One region of the Herbidospora sp. RD11066 genome, then DNA from elsewhere that is predicted to be linked to it. Evidence: riboswitches for the same ligand, from Rfam matches in the RefSeq annotation. Region 1 holds a riboswitch; each other region holds the start of a gene.
The links. A riboswitch is a leader RNA that binds a small molecule or an ion and turns the genes downstream of it on or off. The one in region 1 is predicted to bind cyclic di-AMP.

Region 1 (7,194 bases):
CGCTCCGACGAGGGTGCCGTGCAGGACGTCGTCGGTCTTGGCGTGGCCGAGCTCGTGGGCGACGATCAGCTCGATCTCCGGCTCGGGCACCTCGAGCAGCGTGTCGTAGACGACGATGCGCCGGGTCGCGCCGAACCCCGAGACGTAGGCGTTGAGCGCGGTCGTCCGCCGGGAGGCGTCGGCGACCAGCACGTCGTCGACCGGCACCCCGTCGCGGTCGGCCATCGCCAGCAGGCTCTTGCGGAGCTGCCCCTGCGGGAGCGGGGTGAAGTCGTTGAAGACGGGCTCGACCACGATCGGGTAGAGGAACGACAGCGCCAGCGTGAGCGTGAACGCGCCGATCGAGGCGGGGATCCACCAGCGGCGCGGCCACCGGCGGGCCAGCGCGATGACCACCACGACCATCACCGCCGCCAGCAGGAACTGGAGGGCGAAGTTCTTGAGCCGGTCGGCGGTCCAGGTGCCCCACGTCTGCGTCGAGAGCCCGTAGTCGCGCAGGATCGTCTCGAACCACATGCCGAGCGGCCAGCGGAGCACCAGCGACACCAGGTAGACCCCGGCCACCCCCGCTAGCGCCCGCACCCACCAGGGTCCCTTGAGGCGGCCGATGAGCCGCGCCCCGAGCGGGGTCGCGACCAGCACCCCGGCGATCACGAGCGTGATCCCGAGGGAGATGTACGACGGCGCGCTCGTCGCGGCGTCGAAGGCGTCGGCCCTGGCGATCTGGTCGGCGCCGAAGTCACGGACCGGATCGGGCGTCACCTCGGGCGCCCCGGCCGGCAGCGCGCGCCAGGGCGTGGTCAGCGCCACCACCGCGACGATCGCCACCCCGAGCCCGGCCAGACCCCAGGCCGCAGCTTTCATCCCCGTACGTTCCACTCCGCCTCCGGAACACTTCGTATCACGTAGTCGGCCCAGGCCGCGGTCAGCTCGGCCTCTCCGACGCCCAGCGTGCGCCGCAGCGCGGTGGCCGGATCGGCCTGGGCCGCGCGGTAGAGCGCGGTCAGTTTCGCCTCGCCGTAGCGCGCGGCGATGTAGCGGCAGGCGAGCCAGGCCTCCTGGTAGGCCTGGGGGACCCGCGCGCCCCCGGCGGTGAAGTCGGCCCGGGTCGGCAGTTCCCGCGGCGCCTGCGGGTCTGTGGCGAGCTCGGCTGCGACCGTCGCGGTCGGGAGGCCGCTGTCACGGTAGCCGACGTAGTCGGCGTAGCCCTCCACCAGCCACACGGGCATCTCAGGGCTCGTCGCGGCGCCGGTGGCCACGTGGGTGAGCTCGTGGGCCAGCACGATCACCCGTCCCTGGGGCGACAGCGAGGCCCAGTTCCCGGGTTCGATCACCACGAAGCCGGGGCCGGCCAGGGCGGCCATGCCGGTCACCGGGGCGGGCCGGGCGATCTCGGCGGCCCTCTCGGTCGTGGCGGGCGCGAGGACGGTCGCCTCCGGCGCGGAGCCCCAGACCCGCTTCACCGCCTCGGCGGCCCGCGCCGCCTGTGGGGCCAGCTCGGGAAAGCGTTCGTCGGCCGCCAGCACCTGGATGTGGCCCGTCCGCACGGCGAAGGGCCAGCTCTGGCCGTACAGGACCTTCGGGGGTTGCCCGGCGGACAGGACGGCCAGCAGCGCACCGACCGTGACCAGGAACCGCATGTCAACGGATACTACAAACGAAAACACCGCGGCCCCGCCCGCCGGGAAGGTGGCGGACGGGGCCGATCGGTACTTCGGACCGGGTTAGAACCCGGGCCGAACCGCGCCCACGAAGGTGCGCTTGCGGTAGGTGTCCAGCTTGTCGATCCGGACCCGCGAACCGGAGTTCGGGGAGTGGATCATCTTGCCGTGGCCGACGTACATGCCTACGTGGCCCCCGCCGCTGGTGAAAACGAGATCGCCCGGCTTCATCGCCTTCCAGCTGATCTTCTTCTTCACCGAGCTCTTCTGGGACCAGGTCGTACGGGGCAGTTTGACGCCCGCCTTGCGCCAGGCGAACTGGACCAGGCCGGAACAGTCGAACGAGCCGGGACCGGTGGCACCCCACCGGTAGGGGTCACCGATCTGCTTCTTCGCGATCGCGACCGCCTTGCCGGCCAGGACCCGCTGGCGCTGGGCCTTGCTCAGCTTCTTGACGCGCTTGGTCGACTTGCTCTTGGCCTGGCTCTTCGCGGCCGAGGGAGCGGCGGGCGCCGCCTCTCCCGAGACCGGGACCGCCGTGGTGTTCCTCGTGACGGTGACCGTCACCTCATCGGCCCGCGCGGGAGGCGCCGTGACCGCCCCGACCGAAGCCGTGAGCGCGACGCCGCCAAGGGAGAGGCGGGCGATGCGAGACAGACATGCGGGGGTTGTGGACAGGATTGCTCCTAGTGTCTTCCTCTGATGCCTACCGGGTTAGCTGACGGATTCGGGCAGGGAAGTCGCCCTACGGTGCGAAACGAGCACCGATTCACCCCTTGGCTCCTCTGGGGAACCTTTTGGGTCCCCGGCTCCATGCCTCCTGGCTGCATGGATTCGGCCGTGCCGCGGTGATGTGCGACACATGGATCTTTATTAAGACATCAGCGCCTTCGCGCCGGAGTCTCCCCGGACGGCATGGATTGCTCGTCGCGAGGCCAGAAGTTACCGACTCAGCCATAAGTCGGCAAAGTTTTGGAGAAAGATAAAGATCAGATAAACTCGCGCGCTATTCGAAAACGCCTGCATATGGCGGGATTTCAGGGGTTGATGTGACTCTCGTCACACCCCTTGGCGCACAACATGAAAAAAGCCCCACAAGTGACGCAAGACACACTAAGGACGAACGGCCTTGTCGGGGTTGTACTGGGCCAGCGGCGTGATCTTCACGACGTCACCGGTCTGCGGCGCGTGGACCACCGAACCCTGTCCGGTATAGAGCCCGACGTGTCCGAAACCGCTGTGCCAGACGAGGTCGCCGGCCTGCAGGTCGCTGATCGGCACCTGGCGGTTCTTGCCCCAGGCCCACTGCTCGTAGCTGGTACGTGGCAGGCTGACCCCACCGGCCCGCCAGGAGGCCTGGACGAGCCCGGAGCAGTCCCACGAGCCGGGGCCGGTGCCGCCGTAGCGGTAGGGCTTGCCGATCTGGGCGAAGGCGAAGTCGAGCGCGGCTCGGGCGTTGCCGGAGGCGGGGCCCGAGTAGACCTGGCCGGTGCTCTGCGGGTTACCCGGGTTGAAGGCGCCCAGTTCGCGGAGGACCTTCATCTGCTCGTCGACCATCTTGTCGGTCTTCTTCTTCTTGGCCGCCAGGTCGGCGCGGATCTCGGTGTCCTCCTCGAGGGCCGCCTTGAGCTGGTCGCGCTGGTCCTTCAGGCCCTTGATGGCGCCTTCGTACTCGCTGAGGAGGAGCTTCCTGCTGGTGGCGAGCTGGTTGAGGATCGCCATGCCGCTGAGCGCGATCTGGGGGTTCGGGTTGCCGAACATGCCGGACATGCTCCGCAGGTCGCCCGTCTGGTAGCTGGAGACCGCCAGCCCCACCACGTCGACCCGGAGGGTCTCGACGCGGACGTTCTGCTTCTTGAAGGAGGTGTTGATCAGTCCGTACTTCTTCTTGGACTTCTTGTACTTCTCGTTGGCCTGGTTGTAGTCCTCGACCAACTGGTCGGCCTGCTTGTTCAGCTTCGCGAGCTTCGCCTTCGCCTGGGGGATGGTCGGCTTCGGATCGGCCGCCGCTCCCGCGATCGGAAGAAGCAGAACGAACGCCGCAAAACCAGCCACGGCCGGTACCCGCCCACGCACGCCCGAAACCCCCTCCATACCGGACAGACCTGGGTCGGGACTTTACTCAGAGGAACAAGTAGCCTCAACCGATTCGCAAGTATTCACGCAGGTCATCACGGTTGGCAACGGAATGATCACGCACGGCCAAGACGCCGGAGGAGCAGGACGGAAGGAACGGGACGAGCGCCCATCTTTCGGACAGACACCCCGACCTCCCGGTCGGACGACACGACGGCGATCGCACGGCCCTGCGGCTCGATCTGGACCATCTGCCGGATGAGATCGTCGGCTATCTGACCGGGCGCGCTGAACGCCACCCGCACCCCCCGCGGTGCCGACACCTGTACAGGACCGTCGAGCTCGGCGCCGTCGAACACGCACGTGATCTCGACCCGCACCTGGACGGCCAGCCCGCCGAGCCCGGTCAGCAGGCGTTGCCGCTGGTCGGCGAGGGTGAGAGTGCCGTAACCCGACTTGGTCACGTTGTAGCCGTCGATGATCAGGTGGAGGTTCGGTATCGCGAGGAGCTGGTCGAGCAGCTGCGGGTCGTCGTCGGCCAGCGCGCGGGCCGGCACGTCGCGGACCGAGGGGGCGGTGCCGCTGACGGCGGTGACGTAGTCGGCCGGTCTGCTGATCGTGGTCGGCAGCGCCAGTTCCTTGCGCAGGCCCTTGGCGGCGTCTTCGAGGGCGTCCATGAGCACCCGGATGCGCGCGTCCTCGACGGAGCGGCCCTCGCGGGCGGCGCGGCGGCTGGCCTCCAGATGACGCTCGGCTTCGGCCAGGCGCTCCTTCAGGCGGCGCAGCTCGGTCTCGGCGGCGGCCCCGGCCCCGGCGATCTTGGCTCGGGCGTCGGCGGTGGCCGCCTCGAGCTCCCCGGCCCGCTGCTCGGCGGCCCTGGCCCGCTCGCGGGCGTCGTGGAGCTTGCGGCGCAGGTCGGTGTTCTCGGCGCGAGCGGCCTTGAGCTGCTCGCGGACCCGGTCGATCTCCTCTTTGGCGGCCGTGCGCTGCCGGTCGAGCTGTTCCTTCAGCCGCCCCTCGGCCTGCTCACGCTGCGTGTCGAGCGCGGCGGCCTGATCGAGGTCTTCGCGCGCCAGTTCGACCATCCCGGCCCACCCGGGCGGGCGGGTCAGATAGGCTGCCGCCGCGACCAGAACGGGCTCGGCCGCGGGCGGAACCGTCTCTTCGGCGAGTGCGGCGACCAGCTCGGGCCACGCCTGGGTCAGCGCCTCGGCGACCAGTTCGCGGAACTTCTTGTCGTTCTCGAGCTGGGCCGCGATGGGGGCCGACCCCAGACGGGCGCGCTTGCGCGGCTCGAACTTGGCGACGGCGCGCAGCGGCGCCGGCACCGACACGGCGGGCATCGTCCCCAAGACCTGAGCCGCCAGTTCGACGACGTGTGTTCGCACCTGCTCGGGCAGGGGACGAGACAGGCCCTCTCCGGCTGAACTCATCCCTGCTGCTCTCTTTCCTGTCCTGGTCGTTCATTCAAGGGTACGGCTCTGCGAGTCCACTACATCACGTTCAGCGACGCCAACAGGGAGCAAGTAGGACACGAACCACTTGTCTCATAAATCGCTCACGTTACGTCAAGGATCGGTCACGTGATGTCACAATGACAGGCGTGACGATTGCGAGTGACCATCTGCGGCGCCTGGCCGCCGAGCTCGACGACGTGCTCGAACCCGTGTGGGCGCTACGGACCTTCCCCCGATGGACCGGCCCGGCCGCCTGGCGCTTCGACGCCGAGCTGCAACGCCACCGCGTCCTGCTGGCGGCCCTGACGACCGAGGCCACGATCGCGGCGGCCCGCATGGAGAAAGAAGTCGCCTGAGCCGTTTGTCCCGGTTTAGTCTGCACGGATGTTCAAGCCCGCGCTGCCCATCGAGACGCCCCGCCTGGTGCTGCGACCCTTCACCCTCGACGACCTGACCGATCTCCACTCCTTCTACTCGCTCCCCGAGGTCGCCCGCTTCCTCTACTGGGAGCCCCGCGACCTCGAACAGGTGCGCACGACCCTGACGGAGAAGGCGGCCGTCACCGAGCTCACCGACGAGGGCCAGGTGCTGTGCCTGGCGGTCACCCTCCGCGAGACGGGCGAGCTGATCGGCGAGGTCCTCCTGTTCTGGCGCAGCCGCGAACACCGGCAGGGCGAGGTCGGCTACGTCTTCCACCCCGGCCACCACGGCAGGGGCTACGCCACCGAGGCCACGAAGGAGATGCTCCGCCTCGGCTTCGAGGGCCTCGGCCTGCACCGGATCGTGGCCCGCTGCGACGGCCGCAACACCGCCTCGACCAAGGTCATGGAGCGGCTCGGCATGCGCAGGGAGGCCCATCTCGTGGAGAACGAGATGGTCAAGGGCGAGTGGACCGACGAGATCGTGTACGCCGTGTTGCGGCGCGACTTCTAGGAAGTGTCGGTCGGGCTCTCTATGGTCGACTGCGTGGAACAGGGCACGCTGGACGATCTGGGGACCCCCCTCGTCGACGTCACCTTCGTGGTGTTCGACCTGGAGACGACCGGCACCTCCCCCGCCGAGTGCGCGATCACCGAGATCGGCGCGGTCAAGGTGCGCGGCGGCGTGGTGCTGGGCGAGTTCGCCACCCTGGTCGACCCCGGCGGCCCGATCCCGCCCTTCGTCTCGGTGCTGACCGGCATCACCGACGCCATGGTGGTGGCGGCGCCGAAGATGACCGAGGTCCTGCCGAGCTTCCTCGAGTTCATCAGGGGCGCCGCCCTGGTCGCCCACAACGCCCCGTTCGACATGGGCTTCCTCAAGGCCGAGTGCGCCCGCCAGGGCTACCCGCCGCCGGTCAACGCGGTCGTCGACACCGCCGACCTGGCCCGCCGGGTCCTGACCCGCGACGAGACCCCCAACTGCAAGCTGGGCACCCTCGCCCGGTTCTTCCGCAGCTCGGTCGAGCCCTGCCACCGCGCCCTGGCCGACGCCCAGGCCACGGTCGACGTTCTCCACGGCCTGATCTCCCGCGTGGGCAACCTGGGCGTCCACTCGCTGGAGGAGCTCAAGGGCTTCGTCCGGATGCCCACCCCCGAACAGCGCCGCAAGCGCCACCTGGCCGACGGCGTGCCCGACAAGCCGGGGGTGTACGTCTTCGAAGACGCCCGCGGCGAGGCTCTCTACGTCGGCAAGAGCAGCAGTCTCCGCACCCGCGTGCGCAGCTACTTCACCGCGAGCGAGACCCGGCCGCGGGTCCGCGAGATGGTCGGCATCGCCGAGCGGGTGCGCCACATCGTGTGCGCGACCCCGCTGGAGGCCGAGATCCGCGAGTTACGCATGATCGGTGAGACCAAGCCCCGCTACAACCGGCGGTCGCGGTTCCCCGAGCGGGTCGTCTGGCTGAAGCTGACCGACGAGCCGTTCCCCCGCCTGAGCATCGTGCGCGACCTGAAGGACGACGGCGCCACCTATCTGGGCCCGTTCGGCAGCAGCCGCACCGCCGACGACGCCCGCTCCGC
Region 2 (7,194 bases), on a different contig from region 1:
TCCCGGCCACGCCGGACCCGATCCGGCCACCGAGGGGCTGGTCGCGCCGCCGATGCCGGCCTGGGTGGTACCCGGAGTGCTGCTGGCGGCCGTCGTCACCCTGTCGTCCGGGGTGAGCCTCGGGCCGGAGAACCCGATCACCTCCGCCAACATCGCCCTGACCTTCGCCCTGGGCCGCTGGCTGTTCCCGCAGGTCGACGGCGCGATGTGGGTCGCCCTGGGCGCGGCCGGGACCATTGGGGCCCTGTTCGGGACCCCGGTGGCGGCGGCGCTGATCCTCTCCGAGATGCCGATGAAGGGCACCGAGACGCCGCTCTGGGACCGGCTCTTCGCGCCGCTCGTCGCGGCCGGGGCCGGTGCGCTCACCACGGCCGTCCTCGCCGGGGAGTCGCTCAGTATGAAGGTGCCGGGCTATCCCGGGTTCCGGCTGATGGATCTGGTCTCGGGATCGCTGATCGGGCTCGTCGGCGCGGCTCTCGGGCTGGTGGCGGTCTATCTGTTCCCGTACGCCCATGCGGTCTTCCACCGCATCTCCCACCCGGTGCTCATGGTCACAGCAGGCGGGCTGATCCTCGGTGGCCTGGGGGTTCTCGGCGGCGAGGTGTCCCTGTTCAAAGGGCTGACCCAGGCGGGGGAACTGATCCAGGGGCACTACGCCGTGGGCACGGTCATCCTGGTGCTCGTGGTGAAGCTGGTGGCGCTGACAGTGGCGGCGACCTGCGGGTTCCGGGGCGGGCGGATCTTCCCGGCCATCTTCATGGGCGTCGCCCTGGGCGTGGCCGTCCACACGCTGGTTCCGGCGGTGCCGCTCTCGTTGGCGCTGACGTCGGGGGTGCTGGGGTTCGTGCTGGCGATCACGCAGCAGGGGTGGCTGAGCCTGTTCGCGGCGGTGGCGGTCGTCGGCGAGGTGGCGCTGATTCCCGTGGCCTGTGTGACGATTCTGCCCGCGTGGTTGCTGGTGACAGGCAAGAAACAGATGATCGTCCCACCCGCTGCGCCAGAAATGCCCTAAATTGTCACTTCCGTCCGAAGCCCCATGACGTGGGCTCCCGTTCGGGTTACCGTCGAAATGTGACGATCGGAATCGCAGACGCCTACCGCCGGGCCCTGGACGCCTTCGGTACGCGCGTCCACCTCATCAAGCCCGGCCAGTGGGACCTGCGGACACCGTGTGTCGACTGGGACGTGCACGCCCTCGTCAACCACCTCGTCTACGAGTCGCTCTGGGCTCCCGAACTGCTCGCCGGCCGCAGCATGGCCGAAGTGGGCGACGTCTTCGACGGCGACCTCCTCGGCGACGACGCCTTCAAGGCGTTCGACTTCGCCGCCCACGCCGCCATCACCGCCGCCTCCGCGGAAGGCGTGCTCGACCGGACCGTGCACCTGTCGTTCGGCGACGTCTCCGGACGTGAGTACGTCACCGAACTGTTCGCCGACGCCCTCATCCACACCTGGGACCTGTCGAACGCCATCGGCGTGGCCGACCGGCTCGACCCGGAACTCGTCTCGATGTGCGCCGACTGGTTCGCCGACAGCGAGGAGGGTTACCGCAGCTCCGGCATCATCGGCGGACACGTGCCGGTGCCGGAGGACTCCGACCCGCAGACGCGGCTGCTGGCCGCCTGGGGACGGCAGGCCCACTGACCTCCTCCCACCACGATCCAACATCTTCTATGAGATGATTTGTTGGAACGTGTTGAGGAGGAGGGGCGATGCTGGCGCAGCAACGGCAGCAGGCGATCCTCGAACGGGTCCGGCGCATGGGCGGGGTGCGGGTCGCCGACCTCGTCCGCGACCTGGGCGTCTCCGACATGACGATCCGGCGCGACCTCGAGGCGCTGGCCGACCGCGGCCTCATAGAGAAGGTGCACGGCGGGGCCACCGTCGCCGGGCCCGGGTCGACCGAGGAGCCGGGGTTCGCCGCCAAGTCGGTGCGGCAGCAGCCCGAGAAGGAGGCGGTCGCCCGCGCCGCCGCCCACCTGATCCGGCCGGGCAGCGCGGTCGCCCTGTCGGCCGGCACCACGACCTGGACGTTCGCCCACCATCTCGTCGACGTCGCCGACCTGACCCTCATCACCAATTCGGTGCGGGTGGCCGAGGTCTTCCACCGCGCCGGGCGGCCCGACCAGACGGTCGTCCTGGTGGGCGGTGTCCGCACCCCGTCCGACGCCCTCGTCGGGCCGATCGCGGTGCAGGCGATCCGGTCGCTCAACGTCGACACCCTCGTGCTCGGTGTGCACGGCATGAACGCGCGGGCCGGGTTCACCACCCCCAACCTGCTGGAGGCCGAGACCGACCGCGAGCTGGTGGCCGCCGCGCAGCAGCTCGTCGTGCTGGCCGACCACACCAAGTGGGGCACCGTCGGCATCTCCACCATCGCCCGGCTCGACCGGGCCAACGTTCTCGTCACCGATTCCGGCCTGGACAAGGAGGCCCGTGAGGAACTCGCCGCGCACGTCGGCGAGCTGATCGTCGCGGAACCCTAAATGAAGCGTCACCTCACCCACCTGGCCGACGGCCGGGAGCTCATCTATTTCGACCTCGCCCCCCGAGACCACTCGGCCAAGGACCCCCGCGACCTGCCGCCCCGCCCCGCGCCCTCGGAGCTGCGGCACGACCCGGTGCTCGACGAGTGGGTCGCCATGGCCGGTCACCGGCAGACCCGCACCCATCTCCCCCCGCCCGAGGAGTGCCCGCTCTGCCCCGGGCGCCCCTGGTCGGAACTCCCCTCGGCCTACGACGTGGCCGTGTTCGAGAACCGGTTCCCCTCGTTCAGCGGCCCCATCGGGCGCTGCGAGGTGGTCTGCTTCACCGACGACCACCACGCCTCCTTCGCCGACCTCTCACCGGAACGGGCCGATCTGGTGATGGACGCCTGGGTCGACCGCACCCTTGAGCTGGGCAGACTCGACGGCGTCGAGCAGGTCTTCTGCTTCGAGAACCGGGGCGAGGAAATCGGCATCACTTTGCCCCATCCGCATGGGCAGATCTATGCGTATCCCTATGTGACACCCCGCTCCCGGCGGATGCTCACCGTCGCCCGGCCAGGCTCTCTCGCCACCGTGGTGGCGGAGGAGCGTGCCGGGGAGCGGGTGGTCGCCACGAACGACCACTGGACGGCCTTCGTCCCGAGAGCCGCCCGGTATCCGTTCGAGGTGCACCTCTATCCCCACCGGCAGGCGCCCGACCTGCCGTCGCTCACTCCGGAGGAGCGGGCGGCGTTCGGGCCGCTCTACACCGGGGTACTGCGGGCCCTCGACGGGCTGTTCGGGGTGCGCATGCCCTATGTCGCCGCCTGGCACCAGGCGCCGGTCCGGTTCGGGAGGGAGGTGGCGTACGTGCACATGGAGCTCTTCAGCATCAGGAGGGCGCCGGCGAAGCTGAAGTACCTGGCGGGATCCGAGTCGGGTATGGGGGCCTTCGTGAACGACGTCCTCCCGGAAGAGGCCGCCGCCATGCTCAGGGACGCATCGGGAAAGATGGAACGCCACATAACAGACTGATATCCATCAGGCTGCAACTTTGAGTAGCAGTTGTCTCTTCTTTGCCACTACTATCCACACCAGCCCCGCCGAGACCTCGGCGGACCTGCCTAATCCCGGGCGTGTCGCCCGGGAGCCGGGGACCCACCAGAACCTGGGGTGAAGGCGCCGCCGAGCGCCCGGGCTCCTCCGCCCGAATCCGTCAGCTAACCCGGCAGGCGCTAGGAGAGGAGTGGGCGCTGCCCGCCACGTCGCCCCGTCGCACTCACCGGTCGCTCCCGTTGCCGGTGGTGGTCCTCGTCGCCGCCCTCGTGGCCGTGCTGACCCCCGGCCCCGCGACCGCGGCCCCCAAGCCCGACGCCGATCAGTTGCGCAAGCAGCTCACCAGCCTCGACAAGAAGGTCAACTCGCTGATCGAGCAGTATCACGCGGCGCGTGAGGACCTCGCCAAGGCGAAGACGGCCCAGAAGGCGGTCCAGGCGAAGCTGGCGAAGGCGAAAGAGGAGTTCGCGGTGGCCCAGCGCGAGATGGCCCGGCTGGCCAGCATGAGCTACCAGTCGATCCCCGGCAACGGCGGGGTCCTGCTGCCGCCCGGTGTGGGTGTGTCGCCGCTCGCCCGGCAGCTCGGCAACGAGCAGGCCGCGATCGTGCGCAACTACAAGCAGAAGGAACAGGCGCAGGCCCAGGCGGTGGCCGAGGCCAAAGCCCTGGTCGTCCAGATCGACGAGAAGTCGAAGGACATCGAGAAGCGCCGTAAGGAGGCCGAAGGGCTGATCGGCGACATCAAGGACAAGCTCGACGACCTGATCCCCCTCGCCCCCGGCAAGCTCACCAACGGCGGCTGGGCGCCCGAGCTGCCGACCGGCGCCGACAACATCACCGCCCGCACCCGCCTGATGCGTGAGGAGGCCAAGTCGGCCTTCAAGCTGAGCAACACCATCGGCTGCTTCCGCGTCGACACCAGCGGCGAGCACCCGCTCGGCCGCGCCTGCGACTTCATGATGACCACCGGCGGCGCGATGGCGACCGGCGCGGCCCAGGCGCTGGGTGACTCGCTGGCCGCCTGGGCGCTGAAGAACCGCACCAAGCTCGGCGTGAAGTACGTCATCTGGCGCCAGCGCATCAACAGCGGCACCGGCTGGCGGTTCATGAGCAACCGGGGCGGCAACACCGCCAACCATTACGACCACGTACACATCTCGATGTTCTGATCCACTCACCCCCGCGAAGACCGCAAAATAGCCCACGGCCGGCGGGCCACCCGGCCCCCACCCAGGGAGTTCTCAGGTAGCACGACTACCCTGCGAATACCATGGGACCACAAACCCCTCAAACCTCACCGAACACCCCACCGGCCCCCACAGACCAACTGCCCCACCCACGATCACGCGGGTGTGCGCGCCCAGCCCCCGCGGTTCGCACACCCGCGTGATCATCCTTCGGAACCCGAAGTAAGTGATCATTTGCAGAAGCGCCCGAAGGTTTACCGAGTTTCATAACGATCATGTTTCAGCGTTTTTCGGAGGCCTGGTTACACGCATGTGAATTCTGCTGCGGACGACCACCCTCGGAACTGTGCAGGAACCCCCCAACCTGGAGCTCCTACCCCACCCCACCTGGGAAGACGGACTTCGCATCATGTTTACCTTGCGCCACTCCATCACTACAGATAAAAGTTTCAACGACAGCACCGTTGACACCGACTTATCCCGAAATTAGCTTATGGAACGGTACACCTCGGGACCGTTGTGGCACCTGTTCCAGCTGTGACTCTTCGCAGTCGGACGGGCGCGGATCCCGACTATCTCCCTCCCATGCCACGCGAGAGGACCAGCGTGAGATCCGCTGATTTTTCCCCGGCCCGCGGTCACCGGGCCCGCCGTCTCGGCTCGGCAGTCGGGTTCACCCCTTCCTAGGGGCCCGACCTTCTAATTGACTTCGATGTCCGAAGTTGACGTTAAAGCCGAACAAAAAGTGAGCTCCGCCGGTCATCTCATTTCCTGAGATTCCCGGAACGACTCGGGGCGTTCTTTCGCGTGCGAAAAAGCTCAGGAGAACAAGGTCGTGGGGTCTGATTCATGAGTTGGCTCGATACCGCCTATGAATGGCTGGTGAGATCGAGCGCCAACGGCAGCTGGCGGGACATCGTCCCGCTGGGCCTGGCCGGTGCTCTCGTATGGGGGTTGTGGGTCTACCGGGTCGTGCTGTCCCGGCTGGCCAAGCCCGTCGTCAACGGTTACCGCGCCTCCGTTTCTGTCGTGGTGCCGTCCTTCCGTGAGGACGCGGAGATCCTGGTCCGGTGTCTGGAGAGCTGGCTCTCCCAGAACCCCGGTGAAGTGATCATCGTCGTCGACATCGCGGACACCGAATGTCACGCGAAGCTCCGGGAGGTCAACGACCCCCGGCTGCGCGTGCTCATTTACGAACACTCGGGCAAGCGCTCGGCGCTGGGGGTCGGCATCAGGGCCGCCCGCGGCGACATCGTGGTGTTCGCCGACTCCGACACCTGGTGGGAGCCGGGTCTCCTCGACGCGGTGCAGATGCCGTTCGAGGACCCCCAGGTCGGTGGCGTCGGCACTCAGCAGAACGTGTTCCAGCGCACCACCAGCGTCTGGCGTCGCATCGCCGACTGGCTGGTCAACCTGCGCTACTACGACTACGTGCCGGCCATGGGCAGCCGTGGTGGCGTGGCCTGCCTGTCCGGCCGCACCGCCGCCTACCGCCGGTCGGCGATCCTGCCGGTCGTCCACCACCTGGAGAACGAGTTCTTCCTCGGCCGCCGGTGCATCGCCGGTGACGACGGGCGGCTCACCTGGCTGGTGCTGGCCTCCGGGTACAAGACGGTGCACCAGTCGTCCGCGCGGGCGATCTCGATGTTCCCGAGCTCGTTCCGGGCCTTCTTCAAGCAGCGCATCCGCTGGAGCCGCAACTCCTACCGCTGCTACCTGACCGCCCTGTGGAAGGGCTGGCTGTGGAAGACCCCGCTGGTCACCAAGGTGACCGTGCTGCAGATCCTGCTCACGCCCGTCACGATGGGCGTCACGCTGGGCTACCTGTTCTTCAGTCGCCTCGAACTGACGCCCTGGGGCATCGGCACCTGCCTCGGCTGGCTGCTCATCGGCCGTGGCATCCGCGGCTGGTCGCACCTGCGCCGTCACCCGCAGGAGATCCTGCTGCTGCCGCTGACGACCCTGGTCATCATCATGATCGCGCTGCCGATCAAGCTCTACGCGTTCATCACCATGAACAAGCAGGGCTGGCTGACCCGCAAGTCCGACCAGGCCGGCTCGGAGGGCCAGACGGCCGCGACGTTGCAGGGGCTGGCCTGATGGCCCTGAAAAGAATCGTCGCAGCGGCCGGGGCCCTGGTGCTCTGTTCGCTCACGATCGGCGTGATGCCGGCCGCCGCCGCGCCGTCCCCCACTCCCCCGGCCAAGCCGTCCGCCACTCCCTCGGCGGACGGAGAGGCCACGGGCGACACCGGGATCTCCTCGACGATCCCGAGTGCGAAGCCCACGGAGAGGCCCACGCAGAAGCCGGCCGCCGAGCCGGCCACGGCGCCCGGTGACGCGACCGAGATCCCGAGCTCCGAGCCGGAGCCGCTGATCAAGGTCTCCCCCGAGGACGCCGAGGCGCAGTCGCTGCTCGTCGACATGGAGGACCAGCGGATCCTGCAGACGCGGGCGGCCCTGACCGCGCTGCTGCAGACCGGT
Region 3 (7,194 bases), on a different contig from region 1:
TGTCGGGGCGGGCGGCGGCCGACATGCTGACCTCGGTGCTGTCGCTGGCGGTGCTGATCGTCTGCGGGCTGGCCGTCGGCTGGAGCGCGCACAACGGGTTCGGCGACGCCCTGGCGGCGGTCGGGCTGCTGCTGTGGCTGCGCTTCTCGCTGCTCTGGATGGGCATCTGGCTCGGGCTGAAGATCCGCAACCCGGAGGCCGTGATGGCGATCCAGATCCTGGTGTGGCCGATCGGCTTCCTGTCCAGCGCGATCACCTCACCGGAGACGATGCCGGGCTGGCTGGGCGTGATCGCCGACTGGAACCCGCTGTCGTCGACGGCGGCGGCGACCCGGGAGCTGTTCGGCAACCCGGGCTGGGCCAACGACACGTGGGCGGCGGCGCACGCGGTCGAACTGGCGCTGGCCTGGCCGCTGGTGATCACGGCGGTGTTCGCGCCGCTGTCGGTCCGCGCCTACCGGAACCTGTCCCGTTAGGTGCCGCCAGTGCGGGGGCCGTACAGGCCTTCAAGCTGGTATTCCAGGCTCTCTGTCGTGGTGAAGCAGGCGAACAAGGGATGGTGCAGGGGGTCGTCCGTGTTGAGTTCGAGCGCGTGCGCCGCGCGTTTGGACGCGTGGATGATACGTATCGGCTGCTGTGCGTCCGGGACAGGCCGCGCCCCTTGGGTCTCGTCCACATCCATGATCGTCAATTGCCAGCGGACAATGGACGTAAGCCGTTTGCCCATTACAGGCAGAAGGCGGGCCAGGTGCGTGGACAGCGGCGGATCGTCGGGGCGTGCGACCAGGTAGTCGTTGAGCCAGTTGCCGGTTTCGGTGCACCAGGTTCCACCGGCCAGCTCGGCGGTCCACCCGGCGAAGCACATCCCCTGAGGAGAGCGCCAGCTCTGCGGCGCGTGGGAAATCGGGCCGATGGCCGCGTCCGGGCCGGGCAGGGTCTTGATGAAGTCGAGCACTGCCCAGGCCAGCACGCCTCCTCTCTGTCCGGACAGGTCGGGTCGGGTGACTGCGCGGGTCATGGGCTGCCCTTTCTTCGCGTGGGGCAGGTGCCTACCGCCATATCCGCCCCAGCCCCCACCGGCGTTACCGGGCTCCGTGTTCCGGTCTAATTGAAGGAGTGTTCCGGTCGGGCCGGGTGGGACCATCCCCTCTCGTTAGGCTGACCGGTATGTCACACGAGTTCGAAGTCCGTGAGGAAATCGTCCTGCCCGCGTCTCCTGATGAGGTGTGGGAGGCGATCGCGACCGGCCCGGGCATCGACTCGTGGTTCATGGGCGCCAACGATCTGGAGCCGGGCGTCGGCGGGGCGGGGCGGCTGACGGTGGCCGGGTTCACCACCCATTCGGCCGTCACCGGATGGGAGCCGGGTGAGCGGCTGGCCTACGAGAGCGAGAAGGCCGCCGACGGGTCGTTCATGGCGTTCGAATATCTGCTGGAGGGCCGCGAGGGCGGGAGCACCGTCCTGCGGTTCGTCCACAGTGGGGTGCTGACCGGCGACTGGGAGGACCAGTACGACGCCCTGTCCGTGGGCGACGGCCTCTACCTGCGCAAACTCCACGCCTATCTGACGCACTTCCCGGGCGTGACCGCCGATTACGCGCTGTTCGAGATCGGCCGCCCCACCCCCGATGCCGCGAGGATGTGGGCGGCCTTTCTCGACGCCTTCTCCCTGGGGCAGCCACCGGAGAAGGGCCGCGTCAGCGTTCCCGGGCTGAACCCCGACGACGCGCAGGTCGTGTTCGCCGAGGCGGGGTTCCTGTGTGTGGTGACCGCGACGTCGCTGTTCACGCTCGTCCACGGCTACCGCGACGCCGTCGTCGCGGAGCACCACGCGTTTCCCGGGGAGATTCCCGAGGCTCAGGCCGTGGCGGCCTGGCAGAGCTGGCTGGGGTCGATCTAGCCCGTGTCGATTTAGCCGGTGTAGACGGGGTAGCCGTAGCCGACGACGTCCGCCGACTGGCGTTCGCGCACTTCGACGGCGCCGTTGCCGGTGTTGCCCTCGACGGTCTCGATGGTGCCGTCGCCGTTGTCCTTGACGACGAAGCCGACGTGCTGGATGTCGTGGATGTTCTTGCCGCCGTTCCAGTCGAAGAAGACGACCGCGCCGGGCACGGGGGCGGTGCCCCAGCGGTTGTTCTGCTCGAACCATTCGGCGTGGCGGACGGTGTAGGCGTCCTCGCCCATGACGGGGCTGATGCCGAGCTGGTCGCCGACCCAGCTGACGAACATGTCGCACCAGGGGGCGTTCGCATAGGCGAAGCGGTTGCCGCCGTCCCGCAGGACGGTCTCGCCGGCGCGCTCGGAGTTCATGTACCAGTCGTGGAACTTGGTTCCGCCGCCGTACATGTTCTCGCTGACGCCGACCTGGCTCTTGGCGAGGTGGAGCACCTGCTGGGCGCTGACCTTCGGCAGTCGCTTGGCGACCTCCAGCAGAGGGCTGTAGGCCAGGGCGACACCTCCGGGTGCCGCTCCCGCGGGGGCGGCGGCTTCGGCGTGGGCGACGGCGGGGGTGAGGTCGACGGCGGCGATGGTGCCGCCGGTGACCATGGTCGACGTCAGTACGCCGGAGAGCAGGACAGCGCGAATTCCAGGTTTGGGGGCTCGCATGGGTGGGGTTGACTCCTTGCTTCCATGCGCCTACCGGGTTAGCTGACGGATTCGGGCGTGGAAGCCGCCCTACGGCCTGTCCTGAGGGGAGGTTCAGGCCGATTCACCCCAGAGGACCCGGTGTGTGCTTGGTGATCGGGAGAGGGATCACCGGGTCCTCGCTGGTTCCCCGGTTCCGCGCGGGGCGCGCGGATTCGGCGATCTCTAGTTGTCGTCCTTAGGCGGCCGACCTGCAGTTATGCAGGTCACACCGCCTCGAGTTCCCCAGAAGGTAGTACAACTCCTAAAAACGGTCAAACTTGGACAATCAACTCAGTGGGGGAGTAACGTCAGCGCCACCCGTCGGGGTCGACGCCGCCGGGCACCGGACCGGGCGGCCCGTAGGGCTCCCGGGTGAAGACGAACGTGTTGAGATCGAGGTGGACACCCTCGCCGGTGGTGACCACGCGCAGCGTCTCGCCGGCGTAGTAGCCGTCGAGGCCGAGCCAGGTGCCGTCGGCGAGCGCGGCGAACCGGGAGGCGCGGCCGGTCTCGCCCACGGGCGCCAGCGCCAGGCCCCGGCCGGGCAGCGCGCGCATGACGTAGGCGGCCGGTCCCCAGTACCAGGGGCCGGTGAGGGCCAGCAGGTCGTCGTCGATCGGCGCGGGCCGCCATTCGGCCGGCAGCGGCGGCTCGTGGGCGTCGAGAATGTCGAGCAGGTCGCCGGTCAGGGCGTTGCCGCGCACGCCGCTGGTGGTGTTGGCCAGGAACAGCACGCCCACCCCGTCGCCGGGGTCGGTGTAGACGGTGGCCAGGAAGCCGGGCATCGACCCGGTGTGCCCGGCCAGCCGCCGCCCGTTGTGGCGGCGCACCTGCAATCCCAGGCCGTAGCCGGACGTCCACGCCGGACCGTCTTCGATCGTGGCGGGCTCGCGCATCTCGGCCATCGTGGCCGGGCGCAGGATCCCGGCGCCGTCGCCGCCGACGAAGACCGCCCAGCGGGCCAGGTCGGCCGGGGTGCACCAGAACTGCCCGGCCGGCGCCAGCGCGACGGCGTCGTGCTCGGGTTCGGGCAGCAGCACGTCGGCCCACGGGTGCACGGCGTATCCGGTCGCGTGCGGGGCGCGCGGCCGCTCGGTCGTGTCGCGCATGCCCAGGGGATGCAGAACCTCCTCCTGGACGATGTCCGCCCACCCCCGGCCCCTCTTGCGCGCGACCACCTCGCCGAGGAAGCCGAAACCGATGTTGGAGTAGTGGAAGCGCCGCCCCGGGCGGTGGCGGTTGGTCATCGGGTCGAGCATGGCCACCAGGTCGGCCATCGGCACGCCGGGGGTGCGCTCCCACCACGGCCCTGGCGGCTCGGCCGTCAGGCCGGAGGTGTGCGACAGCAGCTGGGCGATCGTCACCTCGCCCGACGGGGTGCCCGGCAGGTGCTTGTCGAGGGGGTCGAGCAGGTCGAGGAGCCCTTCGTCGCGCAGCCGCATGATCATGACGGCGACCATGCTCTTGGTGATCGACCCGATCCTGAACTGGGTGGAGGCGGTCGGTGGGGCGTCCCCCACGCGGCCCCGGTAGCCGGACCAGATCAGCTCTCCGCCGCGGGTCAGGACGACCGCCAGGGCGGGGATGCGCGCGGTGGCCTGCTCGGTGGCCACGCGTAGCGCGAGGGCACGCGCCGTACTCTCCAAGACCATGGGGTCAGGCTATGGTCTACGCTCTGGCGCGTGGAATCGGGCTCCGTGATCGAAGCCGTCCTCGAACGGATCACCTACGCCAACGAGGAGACCGGCTACACCATCGCGCGGGTGGCCACCGAGCGGTCGGGCACCGACCTGCTCACGGTGGTGGGCCCGCTGCTGGGTGCGCAGCCGGGCGAGTCGCTGCGGCTGACCGGCCGCTGGACCGCCCATCCGCGGTACGGCAGGCAGTTCGAGGTCTGGTCGTACACCACCGTGCTCCCGGCGACGATCGCCGGCATCCAGCGCTATCTGGGCTCGGGGCTGATCAAGGGGATCGGGCCGAAGATGGCCGAGCGCATCACGATCCACTTCGGCGTCGACACCCTGCGCGTCATCGAGGAGGAGCCCAAGCGCCTGGTCGAGGTGCCGGGGCTGGGGCCCAAGCGGACCAAGCTGATCGCGGCCGCGTGGGAGGAGCAGAAGGTCATCAAAGAGGTGATGATCTTCCTGCAGGGGGTGGGCGTCTCCACGTCCATCGCGGTCCGGATCTTCAAGGAGTACGGCGACACCTCCATCGACGTCGTGCGCGCCGAGCCCTACCGGCTGGCCGACGACGTGTGGGGCATCGGCTTCAAGACCGCCGACACCATCGCCCAGGCGGTCGGCATCGCGGCCGACAGCCCCGAGCGGGTCAAGGCGGGCCTGCGCTACACCCTGTCCCAGGCCGCCGACGACGGCCACGTCTACCTTCCGGCGCCGAACCTGGTCGCCGACGCCGTCAAGATCCTCGGCCTGGAGCCAGATCTGGTCTCCCGCTGCCTCGACGAACTGGTCGTCGAGGAGGGGGTCGTCCGCGAGGAGATCCCGGTGACCGAGGGGACCGTCCCGGCGATCTACCTGGTGCCCTTCCACCGCGCCGAACGCTCGCTGGCCACCACGGTGCTGGGGCTGCTGCACTCCTCCCGCGACCGGCTGAAGGTCTTCGAGGACGTCGACTGGACGACCGCGCTGACCTGGCTTAAGACCCAGACCGGCGCCAACCTGGCCCGGGAGCAGGACCAGGCGGTGCGGCTGGCGCTGACCGAGAAGGTCGCGGTGCTGACCGGCGGGCCCGGCTGCGGCAAGAGCTTCACCGTCCGCTCGATCGTCACCCTGGCCCGCGCCAAGCGCGCCAAGGTCATCCTGGCCGCCCCGACCGGCCGCGCCGCCAAACGGCTGGCCGAGCTGACCGGGCACGAGGCCACCACCGTCCACCGCCTGCTGCAGTTGCGGCCCGGCGGCGACCCGACCTTCGACCGCGACAACCCGCTCGACGCCGACCTGGTCGTGGTCGACGAGGCCTCGATGCTCGACCTGCTGCTGGCCAACAAACTGGCCAAGGCGGTCGCTCCGGGCGCCCATCTGCTGTTCGTGGGCGACGTCGACCAGCTTCCCTCGGTCGGCGCCGGTGAGGTGCTGCGCGACCTGCTGGCCGCGCCCGACGTGCCACGCGTGCGGCTCACCCAGATCTTCCGCCAGGCCCAGCAGTCGGGCGTGGTCGTCAACGCCCACCGCGTCAACGGCGGCCAGATGCCGCTGGTGCGCGAGTTCCCCGATTTCTTCCTGTTCCCCGCCGAGGACCCCGACGAGATCGCCGCCCTCACCGTGGACGTGGTCGCCAAGCGCATCCCGGGCAAATTCGGCCTCAACCCGCGCCGCGACGTCCAGGTCCTAGCCCCGATGCACCGGGGTGCGGCCGGAGCCGGGGCGCTCAACGGGGCGTTGCAGGAGGCGCTCACCCCGTACAGGGAAGGGATGCCCGAACGCCGGTACGGCGGGCGGGTCTTCCGCGTCGGCGACAAGGTCACCCAGCTGCGCAACAACTACGACAAGGGCGCCGCCGGGGTCTTCAACGGCACCGTCGGCGTGGTGACCGCGATCCTGCCCGACGACGGCAAGCTGACCGTCCTGACGGATGAGGACGAGAGCGTCGACTACAGCTTCGATGAGCTGGACGAACTCGCCCACGCCTACGCCGTGTCCATCCATAGGTCTCAAGGGTCGGAATATCCGGCGGTGGTCATACCGTTGGCGACTTCCGCATGGATGATGCTGCAGCGGAACCTGCTCTACACGGCGATCACCCGGGCCAAGCGCCTGGTCGTCGTGGTGGGTTCGCGCCGGGCGCTCGGCCAGGCGGTTCGCGTGAAGGGCGCCGGACGCCGGCACACCGGGCTCACTCACCGGCTGCTCTGACCCGGGTCTTACCCGCAGGTCAGGACCCAGTTGTGGCATCGCTACCGAATTGTGAGTCAAGTCAGGTGAAAGTGGCTCACAAGCCAGGTAAGCCCTAATAGGGTTTTGTATGCGCTTTGCCACTGTGGGGGAGTAGTTGTGAACAGCAAGACCAGTCGCTGGAAACTGCCTTTCGTCACGGCCGCCGTCGTGATGACGGCGGTACTGACGGCATGCTCGGGGGGAACCACGCCGACGACGCCGGGGGGCGGCACGGCCGAGGGCGGCGGCGACAAGCCCGCCGTGGCCGCGCCGACGCTCAAGGTGTCACCCGCGGAGGGGGCCGTGAAGGTCCGCCCCGACAAGAAGGTCGTCGTGGTGGCCGCCGGTGGCGAACTCGACGAGGTGACCGTCCAGTCGCAGGGCGCGCAGATCGAGGGTGAACTCGACGCCACCCGCACCAAGTGGACCTCCAACAAGCCGCTGAAGCCCTCCACCACCTACACGGTGTCGGCCAAGGCGACCGGTGCGGGCGGCCCGGCCGCTCTGACCAGCGAGTTCACCACGTTGAAGCCCAAGCGGGAACTGGCCGTCATCGACATCACCCCCGGCATCAAGGGGGAGACCGTCGGCGTCGGCATGCCGATCACGGTCACCTTCAACAACGACGTCACCAACAAGGCCGCCGTCGAGGCCGCCCTGGTCGTGGAGTCGCA

Region 2: it holds a riboswitch for cyclic di-AMP, as region 1 does, so the genes downstream of both, ACYQ78_RS36865 (coiled-coil domain-containing protein) here and ACYQ78_RS02285 (C40 family peptidase) in region 1, are expected to answer to the same signal.
Region 3: it holds a riboswitch for cyclic di-AMP, as region 1 does, so the genes downstream of both, ACYQ78_RS08375 (CHAP domain-containing protein) here and ACYQ78_RS02285 (C40 family peptidase) in region 1, are expected to answer to the same signal.

What each region holds. Positions count from the first base shown of each region.
Region 1 is NZ_BAAGDO010000001.1:497,263-504,456, reverse strand. Features, by position in the region: gene ACYQ78_RS02295 (M48 family metallopeptidase) at 1-864, opposite strand, end outside; gene ACYQ78_RS02290 (gluzincin family metallopeptidase) at 861-1,640, opposite strand; gene ACYQ78_RS02285 (C40 family peptidase) at 1,725-2,228, opposite strand; cyclic di-AMP (ydaO/yuaA leader) riboswitch at 2,350-2,511, opposite strand; gene ACYQ78_RS02280 (C40 family peptidase) at 2,775-3,716, opposite strand; gene ACYQ78_RS02275 (NYN domain-containing protein) at 3,854-5,170, opposite strand; gene ACYQ78_RS02270 (hypothetical protein) at 5,341-5,550, shown strand; gene ACYQ78_RS02265 (GNAT family N-acetyltransferase) at 5,579-6,127, shown strand; gene ACYQ78_RS02260 (DEDD exonuclease domain-containing protein) at 6,149-7,194, shown strand, end outside.
Region 2 is NZ_BAAGDO010000014.1:175,935-183,128, reverse strand. Features, by position in the region: gene ACYQ78_RS36885 (ion channel protein) at 1-1,012, shown strand, start outside; gene ACYQ78_RS36880 (TIGR03086 family metal-binding protein) at 1,072-1,644, shown strand; gene ACYQ78_RS36875 (DeoR/GlpR family DNA-binding transcription regulator) at 1,713-2,486, shown strand; gene ACYQ78_RS36870 (galactose-1-phosphate uridylyltransferase) at 2,487-3,503, shown strand; cyclic di-AMP (ydaO/yuaA leader) riboswitch at 3,580-3,717, shown strand; gene ACYQ78_RS36865 (coiled-coil domain-containing protein) at 3,773-4,693, shown strand; gene ACYQ78_RS36860 (glycosyltransferase family 2 protein) at 5,561-6,811, shown strand; gene ACYQ78_RS36855 (right-handed parallel beta-helix repeat-containing protein) at 6,811-7,194, shown strand, end outside.
Region 3 is NZ_BAAGDO010000002.1:396,984-404,177, reverse strand. Features, by position in the region: gene ACYQ78_RS08390 (ABC transporter permease) at 1-476, shown strand, start outside; gene ACYQ78_RS08385 (hypothetical protein) at 473-1,018, opposite strand; gene ACYQ78_RS08380 (SRPBCC family protein) at 1,168-1,899, shown strand; gene ACYQ78_RS08375 (CHAP domain-containing protein) at 1,911-2,606, opposite strand; cyclic di-AMP (ydaO/yuaA leader) riboswitch at 2,619-2,816, opposite strand; gene ACYQ78_RS08370 (serine hydrolase domain-containing protein) at 2,936-4,279, opposite strand; gene recD2 (SF1B family DNA helicase RecD2) at 4,310-6,499, shown strand; gene ACYQ78_RS08360 (L,D-transpeptidase) at 6,638-7,194, shown strand, end outside.